2 regions of the Nocardioides secundeburneus genome follow, and region 1 is predicted to be linked to the other one. Evidence: riboswitches for the same ligand, from Rfam matches in the RefSeq annotation. Region 1 holds a riboswitch; the other holds the start of a gene.
What was found. Region 1 has a riboswitch for cobalamin ahead of ABFT23_RS17545 (VWA domain-containing protein). Riboswitches for the same ligand answer to the same signal wherever they lie in the genome.
Positions count from the first base shown of each region.

Region 2: linked by a shared signal. The riboswitch ahead of ABFT23_RS10810 (FecCD family ABC transporter permease) and the one ahead of ABFT23_RS17545 (VWA domain-containing protein) in region 1 are both predicted to bind cobalamin.

Region 1 is NZ_JBDUUE010000006.1:254,726-260,046, forward strand. Features, by position in the region: gene cobJ (precorrin-3B C(17)-methyltransferase) at 1-450, shown strand, start outside; gene ABFT23_RS17535 (cobalt-precorrin-4/precorrin-4 C(11)-methyltransferase) at 463-1,209, opposite strand; gene cbiE (precorrin-6y C5,15-methyltransferase (decarboxylating) subunit CbiE) at 1,206-2,429, opposite strand; cobalamin riboswitch at 2,443-2,581, shown strand; gene ABFT23_RS17545 (VWA domain-containing protein) at 2,657-4,552, shown strand; gene bluB (5,6-dimethylbenzimidazole synthase) at 4,549-5,193, shown strand; gene cobO (cob(I)yrinic acid a,c-diamide adenosyltransferase) at 5,193-5,321, shown strand, end outside.
Region 2 is NZ_JBDUUE010000003.1:544,054-549,374, reverse strand. Features, by position in the region: gene ABFT23_RS10825 (Rieske (2Fe-2S) protein) at 1-19, opposite strand, end outside; gene ABFT23_RS10820 (ABC transporter substrate-binding protein) at 73-1,122, opposite strand; gene ABFT23_RS10815 (ABC transporter ATP-binding protein) at 1,119-1,913, opposite strand; gene ABFT23_RS10810 (FecCD family ABC transporter permease) at 1,910-2,932, opposite strand; cobalamin riboswitch at 3,077-3,260, opposite strand; gene ABFT23_RS10805 (ATP synthase F0 subunit B) at 3,444-4,412, shown strand; gene ABFT23_RS10800 (hypothetical protein) at 4,438-5,217, opposite strand.

The DNA of each region.
Region 1 (5,321 bases):
GTGGCCGACGAGTTCCCCGACGTCGACGTGCGCGTGCTGCCCGGCCTCAGCGCGGTGCAGGCGGTGGCGGCCCGCGCCGGCGCCCCGATCGGCGGCGACTTCGCCGTCGTCAGCCTCTCCGACCGGCTCAAGCCGTGGGAGGTCATCGAGCAGCGCCTGCGCTCGATCGCGACCGCCGACCTGGTGCTCGCGATCTACAACCCGGCCTCGCGCTCGCGCACCGAGCAGGTCGTCGAGGCCCAGAAGATCCTGCTCGAGGAGCTGCCCGCCGACCGCCCGGTGATCGTCGGCCGCGACGTCGGCCGCGCCGAGGAGTCGATCACCGTCACCACCCTCGCCGACCTCGACGCGGCCGCCGTCGACATGAAGTGCCTGCTGATCATCGGCTCGTCGGGGACGAGGACCAGCCCGTCCGGTCGCGTCTGGACCAGCCGCGCGACCCGTCGCTGATCCCGTCGTCGATCAGCGAGGCTGCCGGTCGCGGGTGGCCGAGTAGAGCCACGAGTCGCCGCCGCCCCGACCGAGCGCCGGCCCCACGAGGATGACCGCGGCCTGGCGCAGCCCGGCCTCCTCGACCTGGTCGGCGATGTCGTTGACGGTGCCGACCAGCACCTGCTCACCCGGCTGCGAGGCCCGGTGGACGACGACGACCGGGCACCCGTCGCCGTAGTGCGGCGCGAGGTCGGTCATGAGCTCGCGGGTGCGCGTGATGCCGAGGTGCAGCGCGAGCGTGGCGCCGGTGCGGGCGAAGGCCTCGAGCGACTCCCCCGCCGGCATCTCGGTCGAGCGGGCCTGCGGGCGGGTGATCACGACCGACTGAGCCACCAGCGGCACGGTGAGCTCGCGCCCGACGACGGCGGCCGCGGCGGCGTAGGCCGCGACCCCGGGGACGACGTCCCACGGCACGCCGGCGTCGTCGAGGCGGCGGGTCTGCTCGGTCAGCGCCGAGTAGACTGACGGGTCGCCCGACGTCAGCCGGACGACGCCCTGCCCCTCGGCGTGGGCCTCCACGATCGTGGCGACGATGCCGTCGAGGTCGAGGTCCTGGGTGTCGACGAGCACCGCGCCGTCGCGGCAGTGCTCGAGCACGCCGTCCTCGAGGTAGGTGCCCGGGAAGAGCACCACGTCGGCCTCGGAGACCAGCCGCGCGGCGCGCAGCGTGAGGAGGTCGGCGGCGCCGGGGCCGGCCCCGACGAAGTGCACGGTCACGATCGATGCTCCTTGGTCCAGGACCACTGGGTGACGGCACGCGCCGGGGTCCAGCCGGTGAACGTGCCGATGGGCGCGGCGGTCTCGACGGCGTGCCGGGTCAGCTCGCCACCGTGCTCGGCGTAGGCACCGGCCAGCACCTGCTCGGTCTCGAGCGTGACGCCGTGGACGACGAGCCGCCCGCCGGGGCGCAGGCGGTCGCGGCACAGGTCGAGGAGCCCGGGCGCCGTCGCTCCCCCGCCGACGAAGACCGCGTGCGGGCCGGGCAGCCGGGCGGCGACGTCGAGGGCGTCGCCGCGGTGCACGTCGAGCCGCGGGACGCCGAGCGCGTCGGCGTTGCGGGCGATCCGGTCGGCGCGGGCCGGGTCGCGCTCGACGGCGTCGGCGTGGCAGGTCGGGTGGGCGCGCAGCCACTCGATGCCGACGGAGCCGGCGCCGGCGCCGAGGTCCCACAGGCGCTGGCCGGGCTGGGGCGCGAGGCGGGCGAGGGCCGCGGCGCGCAGGTCTCGCTTGGTGAGCTGGCCGTCGTGCTCGTAGGCGTCGTCGGGCAGGCCGGCGACCCACGAGCCGGACGCCGGGCCGTCGCAGACGATCGCGACGACGTGCAGCGGCGGCACGTCGTGCGACCCGGCGTCCCAGGTGGCGGCGGTGGCGTCGATGCGTGACTCGGTCGCCGCGCCGAGGTCGCCGAGCACCGTGAGCGTGCTGGCGCCGTAGCCGTGCGCGACGAGCAGAGCGGCGAGGTCGGCTGGTGTGCCGGGGCCGCTGGTGAGCACCAGCAGCCGGCGTCCGGGGGCGAGCTCGCGCACCAGCGGCTGCAGGCTGCGCCCGACGGTGCTGACGACGCCGACCGTCTCGGCCGGCCAGAGCATGCGCGCCCGGGCCAGGGCGATCGAGGAGACCGCCGGCACGACGTCCAGCACCTCGCCGTGCCGCGGCAGCAGACTGGTCGCCACGCCCGAGACGAAGGGGTCGCCGGAGGCGAGCACCACGGTCGACCGGTCGCCGTCGACGGGGTCGAGCGAGAACGGGCTCGGCCACGCACGGCGTTCCTGGCCCTCGACGTCGGGCAGCAGGGCCAGCTGCCGTCTCGACCCGACGACGACCGGTGCGTCGAGCACCACGGACCGGGCGGCCTCGGTGAGCCCGGCCCACCCGTCGGCGCCGATGCCCACCACGGTCACCCGCCGCGCGGCGGTGGGGGCGGACGGCTCGGGCACGGGCGCCGACGCTATCGTGCGGACGTCGCGAGGTGCCCTACGGGGAGAATCTGGGAAGCCGGTGCAAGTCCGGCACAGGCCCGCTGCGGTGACCACGCCTCGAGCGATCGAGGGCTGGAAGTCCGAAGACCGGCCTCGCGACGCGCCCCATCCACTGGCCACACGAGCGGGAGCCTCACGTGCCGGACACACCCGAACAGACCCGTCATACCTATCCCTTCGCCGCCGTGGTCGACCCCGGCGACATGGCGCTCGCCCTGCTGCTGACCACCATCTCGCCCGAGATCGGCGGCGTGCTCGTGCGCGGCGAGAAGGGCACGGCCAAGTCGACCATCGTGCGCGGCCTCGCCGCCGTCCTGCCGCCGCTCGACGACGGCCGCGCCGTCCCGCTCGTCGAGCTGCCCGTGGGTGCCACCGAGGACCGCGTGCTCGGTTCGCTGCACCTCGAGAAGGCGCTCGCCGACGGCGTCGCCGAGTACGAGCCCGGCCTGCTGGTCAAGGCCCACCGCGGACTGCTCTACGTCGACGAGGTCAACCTGCTGCACGACCACCTGGTCGACGTGCTGCTCGACGCCGCCGCCATGGGCCGCTGCACGGTCGAGCGCGACGGCGTCTCGGTCTCGCACGACGCGCGCTTCGTGCTCGTCGGCACCATGAACCCCGAGGAGGGCGAGCTGCGCCCGCAGCTGCTCGACCGGTTCGGCCTCACCGTCGAGGTCGCCGCACCGCGCGACCCGGCCGTGCGCGTCGAGGTGGTGCGCCGGCGCATGGCCTACGACGCCGACCCGGCCGGTTTCGCCGCCCGCTGGGCGGCCGACGAGGAGGCGCTCGCGGGCCGGCTGCTCGCCGCTCGCACGGCCGTCGGCGACGTCGAGCTGTCCGACGCGATGCTGCTCAAGATCGCCGAGGTGTGCGCGGCGTTCGAGGTCGACGGCCTGCGCGCCGACATCGTCACCGCCCGCACCGCCACCGCCCACGCCGCCTGGCACGGACGCACCGAGGTCACCCTCGACGACGTCCGGGTCGCGGCCCGGCTGTCGCTGCCGCACCGGCGCCGTCGCAACCCGTTCGACGCGCCCGGTCTCGACGAGGACCTCCTCGACGAGACGCTGGGCGAGGAGGAGCCCGACCCGCCCGAGCCCGACCCGACCGACCCGGGTGGCGGTGACGGCGGTGACGGCAGTGATGGCGACGGCGGCGACGGCGGATACGACGGGGGCGGGCCCCCCGACACCGGGGACAGCTCCGACGCCGGCGAGGCCGGCCGCGACCCCGTTCCGAGCGGCGCCCCCTCGACCGCCGCCGGGTCGACGACCACGAGCAACGTCGCGGCCGGTCAGCCCTACCGCGCCCGGCTCTTCCAGGTCGCCGGCACCGGTCGCGGCGAGGCCGGCAAACGCAGCCGTGCCGTCACCGACACCGGACGACGCATCGGCTCGCGACCGGGCTCGCGTGGCGCCGTCCACCTGCTCGAGACGATCCGCGCCGCCGCGCCGCACCAGGCCACCCGGGGACGCACCGGCGGCCGGGTGCTCCTGCGTCCGGAGGACCTGCGGGTGGCCGATCGCGAGGGCCGCGAGTCGAACCTGGTCCTGTTCTGCGTCGACGCGTCGGGCTCGATGGCCGCGCGCAAGCGCATGGAGCAGGTGAAGACCGCGATCCTCAGCCTGCTGCTCGACGCCTACCAGCGCCGCGACAAGGTCGGCCTGGTCACCTTCCGCGGCACCGGGGCCGAGGTCGCGCTGCCGCCCACGGGCTCGATCGACGTCGCCGCCCGCCGGCTCGACGACCTGCCCGCCGGCGGCCGCACGCCGCTGGCCGAGGGCCTCGTCGAGGCGTTCAGGGTCGTCGAGCGCGAGCGCGTGCGCGACCCGCGCCGCCGGGCGCTGGTCGTCGTCGTCACCGACGGCCGCGCGACCAGCGGTCGCGACCCCGTCGTCCGCGCCCGTCAGGCCGCAACGGCGCTCGCCGAGGCCGGCGTCGCCTGCCTCGTCGTCGACTGCGAGGCCGGCCCCATGCGGCTCGGCCTGGCGCGCACGCTCGCCGAGCACCTGCGCGCCGAGCACGTCGCCGTCGCCGAGGTCAGCGCCGCCGTGCTGACGTCGGCGGTGCGTGCCGCGTGAGCGCCCCCACCGTCAGCACGGACCTCTACGACGTCATCGAGCGGCGGCGCGACGTCCGCGCCGAGTTCACCGGACATGCTGTCTCCGACGACGTGCTGTCGCGCGTGCTCCGCGCGGCGCACGCGGCACCGAGCGTCGGGCACAGCCAGCCCTGGGACTTCGTCGTCGTGCGCGACCGTTCGACCCGCGAGCGCTTCCAGGAGCACGTCGCCACCGAGCGAGCCGCGTACGCCGACACGCTGCCGCCCGAACGGGCCGAGACGTTCGCGCGCATCAAGGTCGAGGGCGTGCTGGAGTCGTCGCTGGGCGTCGTCGTCACCCACGACCCCGACCGCGGCGGGCCGCAGGTGCTCGGGCGTCACGCCATCGACGACGCCGGCCTCTACTCCACCTGCCTCGCCGTGCAGAACCTGTGGCTCACCGCGACGGCCGAGGGCCTCGGCGTCGGCTGGGTGTCGTTCTACCGCGAGCCGTTCCTGCGCGACCTCCTGGCCATCCCCGAGCGGGTGCGGCCGATCGCCTGGCTCTGCCTCGGCCCGGTGTCGCGCCTGCACGACGTCCCCGACCTCGAACGGCACGGCTGGCGCACCCGCCGGCCGCTCGCCGACGCCGTCCACCACGAGAAGTACGGGAGCCACTGATGCCCCAGGGCAAGCCGCTCGTCGTCCCCGACGACGGGCTCACCACGGCCCAGCGGCGTCGCCTGCCGCTGCTGATGGTCAACACCGGCGACGGCAAGGGCAAGTCCACCGCCGCGTTCGGGCTCGCG
Region 2 (5,321 bases), on a different contig from region 1:
CGGGGATGCGAGCGGTCATGGGCACCGGTATCCGCACCGGGCGCCCCCAACGGGTGACCCGTCGCGGGCGGCTCAGGGCTGCAGGTCGAACGGGGGCTCGATGTCGGTCGGGGGCACGAGGCCGGCGTCCTCGAGCGCGGCGCGCAGCTGCTCGGCGGCGTCGATGTTGAGCGGGCTGCTCACCCACGCCGCGTACGGCAGGTTGAGGAACCGGCCCTCGCGGACGGCGGGCAGGTCGCGGGTGCCGGGATGGCTGCGCAGCACCCGCACCTTGTCCTCGAAGGCCTGGCCGGGGTAGTCGACGAAGGCGACGTAGTCGGGCTGCGAGGCCACCACGCGCTCCCACGACACGGTGGTCCAGGTGTCGGCGACGTCCTCGGTGGCGTTGCGAGCCCCGGCGGCCTCGATGATGCCCTGCGGGCCGCCGAACGACCCGCTGGAGAACGGGGCCGTCGTGCCGCTGTCCATGAGGAAGACCGTGGGCGGCTCGCTGGCGCGCGGCGCGGCCTCGAGCCGGGCGAGCCGCGCGTCGAGGTCGGCGACGAGGTCGGCGGCCCGGTCGTCGCGCCCGGTGATCGCGCCCAGGTTGGTCAGGTCGGTGCGCAGGGCCTCCCACGGCCCCACGACGCCGCGCGCCTCGCCGTCGTCCTGACGGCACGACTCGGTGAGCGTGTAGCCGACGATGTCGCGGTCGGCGAGGCCCGCCGGCGTCAGGTTGGAGTCCTCGTCCCAGCCGTAGTTCCAGCCGGCGACCACGACGTCGGGCCGCTGGGCGATGACGTTCTCCAGCGTCGGGCGCTCGTCGGCGGCGACCGGCAACCCGGAGACCACGTCGGCCCCGTAGGCCTGGCCGAGCACGGCCACGTCGTCGCCGATGCCGGCGATGCCGGCCACCTGGTCCTGCGCGCCGAGCGCGAGGGTCATCGCGATCATCCCGCCGTCGTAGACGTAGAGCCGGGACGCCGGTGACGGGGCGACCAGGTCGGCGCCGCAGTTCTCGACGGTGACGGTCTCGGCAGCGGCCCCGTCGTCGGTGCTGCGGGGCACGGTCTCGCCGCACGCGGCCAGGGCGAGGGCGGCCAGGGGTAGTGCGAGGACGGCGAGGGTCGAGCGGGTGGTCATCGGTGCTCCTTCGTGGCGACCGGGCGTCCGGTGCCGAGGGTGAGGTGTCGGGTCCGGTGGTGCTCGTCGATCAGGTAGGCGGCGGGGACGCCGAAGACGTGGTCGATCACGTCGGGCGCCAGGGCGGCGGACGGCGTCCCGCTGGCGTGGACGACGCCGTCGTGCAGCACGACGACGCGGTCGAAGTGGGCGGCCGCGAGGGCCAGGTCGTGGATGGCGGTGACCACGGTGCGGCCGCTGGCGCGCAGCAACGCCAGCAGGTCGAGCTGGTGGCGCACGTCGAGGTGGTTGGTCGGCTCGTCGAGCACGACGAGGTCGCAGTCCTGCGCGAGCCCGCGGGCCAGGCTGACGCGCCGACGCTCGCCGCCGGACAGGTCGGCGCACGCCCGGTCGGCGGCGTCGTCGAGCCCGACCCAGGCGAGGGCGCGCAGCGCGGCGCCCCGGTCGTCGTGCCCGCGGGCCCACGGTGTCCGGTAGGGCAGGCGCCCGAGGGCGACGTACTCGACCACCCGCATGTCGGCCGGCGGGTGCTCCTCCTGGGCCACGAACGCCATGAGCCGGGCCCGCGCCCGGGCGCCGAGGGTGTGCACGTCGTCCGCCCCGACGGCCACCGAGCCGTGCACCGGGGTGAGCAGCCCGGCGACGGTGCGCAGCAGGGTCGACTTGCCGGAGCCGTTGACGCCCACGAGGGCGACCATCTCGCCGCGGGCGACCTCGAGGTCGACGTCGACGAGCACGGTGCGTCCGCCGACGGCGCACGAAAGCCCGCGCACGGCGAGGGCGGCGCTCACGCCTCACCGCCGAAGCGGTAGCGGCGTCGTCCGAGCAGGAGCAGGAACACCGGGGCCCCGACCAGGCCGGTGACGACGCTGAGCGGGATCTCCTGAGGGCTGACGACGGTGCGGGCGACGACGTCGACCCACACGAGGAACACCGCTCCGGCGAGAGCGGCCACCGGCACCATCACGCGGTGGCCGGCCCCGACGACGAGGCGTGCGAGGTGGGGCACCACCAGCCCGACGAAGCCGATGCCGCCCGAGACCGCGACGAGGATGCCGACGAGCACCGAGGTGAGCACGAACAGCCCGACGCGCACGGCGCGCACGGGCACGCCGACGGCCGCGGCCGTGTCGTCACCCGTGGTGAGCGCATCGAGCCAGCCGTGCAGGGCGAGCGCCGCGGCGGTGGCCAGGACGACGGCGACGACCGGGGGCAACAGCTGCGCCCAGGTCGCACCGGCCAGCGAGCCCAACAGCCAGAACAGCACCGACTCGGTGGCCCGCGGCTCGTTGCCGACGAAGACCAGGAAGCTGGAGATCGAGGAGAACGCCGACGACATGACGACGCCGGTCAGCACCAGCCGCAGCGGCGTGAGCCCGCCCTGCGCGATCGAGATGCCGAAGACCAGCACCGCGGCCGTCAGCGCGCCCACCAGCGCTCCGGCGGACAGCGCCCACGCGCCCAGCGACCCGAGGACGCCGAAGGCGATCACGGCGGTGGCGCCCACGCCGGCACCGGCCGAGACGCCGAGCAGGTAGGGGTCGGCGAGCGGGTTGCGGACCAGGGTCTGCATCGCCGCCCCCGCGACCGCGAGGCCGGCGCCGACGACGGCGGCCAGCAGCACCCGTGGCGCCCGCAGGTCCCACACGATCGTGTCGTAGACGTCGTCCGGCCCTGGGCGTGCGTGCAGGAGACGCTCACGGAGGACCTCGACGACACCGGCCGGCTGCAACGACTCCGACCCGAACCCGAGCGAGAGGACCACCGAGACGACCAGGGCGGCGCCGAGGCAGGTGTAGAGGGCACCCAGCCGGATCCAGCCGGGCTCGGGCCGGGGAGGGGGAGGTGGGACCGGGTCGGTGGGGCGGGACAACAGGGTCGGGAGCGCGCCGTGGCGCGGGCCTGGAGTGTCGATCGGTCACTCGGATCTGTGAGGGCCCGGAACGCGGGGCCGACGGCTGGGAGTGAGCCAGCCGGTCTTCGGACTCGGGTTCGACCCGGCAGGACACCTTCCCAGGCCGTCGCGCGGCCCAGTGGTACGTCGTCCTGCCAGTCACCCTCACCGCTGCGCGTCAGCTCCGGATTCACACCGGATTCCCGCGCACCCGTAGGTGCGTTCTGGCTCGGGGCGAACCTAGCAGTGGGTCGAGCGGGCCCGGGCCGGGAGGCCACGTCTCGCCGGGTCGCGAGCGAGCGTTCACACCGTGCTGACACGAGCGAAACGTCGCAGGAGGTTTGCGGGGTTGCGTCCTGGGTACTCTGGATCGCGGGGGGCGGTTCGTCGTGCCCTCGTACAGCCGCCGCCCACGAGCCGAGGTTCGATGCCCGACACGCCGCCCCACCTCCGTAGCGACGCCGTCGTCGGCGCCTCGGTGCTCCACGAGGCGCTCGTCATGAGACGCGAGGTCGAGATCGAGCTGGCCGAGGCCGGGGAGATCCGGGCCGCAGCCGTCGCCGAGGCGACGAGCCTGATCGAGACGGCGCGCCTCGCGGCCGCCGGCGTCGAGGAGCAGGCCGAGGCCGAGGCCCGCGCCATGGTCGAGCAGGCCCGCGAGCAGGCGATCGGCATCGTCACCCAGGCCCGTGTCGAGGCCGAGAACCTGCTGGCCGAGGCCCACGCCGACGCCGCCCAGTACGACGCCTGGGCCCGCCAGGAGGCCCGCGAGCGCCTCACGGGCGACCTCGCCGGCCTCACCCAGGCCATCGCCGAACGCCGCGACGACCTCGCGACGAGCATCCCGGCGCTGGAGGCGGCGATCGAGCGGGCGCTGGTCTCACTCGACGACGCCTCGTGGCTCGGCGTCTCCCTCGTCGACCAGGTCTCGCTCCCTGACGACGCCCCGAGCCACGAGGTCACCGAGGCCTCCCGTCCCGACGCTCCCCGACGTCGTCCCGAGGTGTCGCTGCGTGCCGTCGACGATCTCGTCGAGTCCGACGTCGACGTCGACGACGGGGCCGACCACGAGCCTCCGCTCGAGGACGCCGACGTCGTCCGAACGGACGAGCCCGTCGAGCCCGTCGAGCCCGTCGAGCCCGAGCAGTGGGCGTCGGTCCGGCTCGTGAGCTCCTCGGGTCAGCGTCGTTCGATGCTCGACGACGTCGAGCCGGAGACCGTCGGGCACGACGCCGAGACGTACCCGGCGGTCGAGATGACCGCGGCCGAGGTCGTCGAGATGGCCGAGGTGTCCGACGACCGGCGGCGTGGGGCCGACGACCACGGCGATCACGACGACCACGACGACGAGGCGCGTCCGCTCGGCTGGTTGTTCCGGTCGACGCCCACGCGCTGACCTCGACGCCGGCCCCGACCGGCGCTCAGCCCGGTGGGCCTGAGGCGCCCTGGGCGCGGGCGGCGGCGGGGTCGCAGGAGGTCTGCAGGTTGGCGTCGCCGCCCGCGCGCGCGGTCGGTCGTGCGAACGCGGTGACCGTGCGCACGGTGCTGCCCACCGGCAGCGTGGCGTAGAGCTGCATCCAGATCCTGCGGGGCCGCCCGGGCAGGAAGCACGACCAGGTCCCCGACACGATCGCGACGAGGTCGCCCTCGGCATCGTCGACGACGGCCTGCACGACGGCGCTGTCGACCGGGGCGCCGTCCGCCGTCACGTCGGCCACCACCACCGCGCCCACCGCGTTGGCGAAGACGCTGTCCAGCTGCACGGCGAGCCGCGGGCTGCCGTCGCTGCCGGCCGTCGACCAGACGACGTCGCGGTAGCCGACCTGCAGGTCGTCGACGCGCACGTCGGTGGGCAGGCGGAACGAGAACGCGTAGTCGGCGCCGGGGGGCACGTCGGCCACCGTGCAGCACGGTCCGGCGACCGTCGTCGTGACCGAGCCGGCCGTCACCACGGTGGCCTCGGCCTGGGCCCGGCGCAGCACCCGGTCGGCGGTGTTGCGCAGGACCACCGAGACGAGGCCGTCGTTCGCGGCCCATTCGCGTGTCTCGACCAGGCTCGGTGCCGGATCGGCGGGTCCGGGGCGCTCGGTGCCGTCGCGCTGGTCGTCCACGAGCGAGCAACCGGGCAGCAGGACGGTGACCGGTCCGACGACGAGTCCGGTGAGGAGCACCACGAGCAGGCGCGAGCCGGAGCGTCTCATCGTCGAGCCCCCCGTCCGCGCCGCGACCCGGCGGTCGCCGGGCCCGGGTGCCCGCATCGTAGTCGGCCCGGCCTCGTGACCGGTGAGGGTCGTGGATCGTGCTC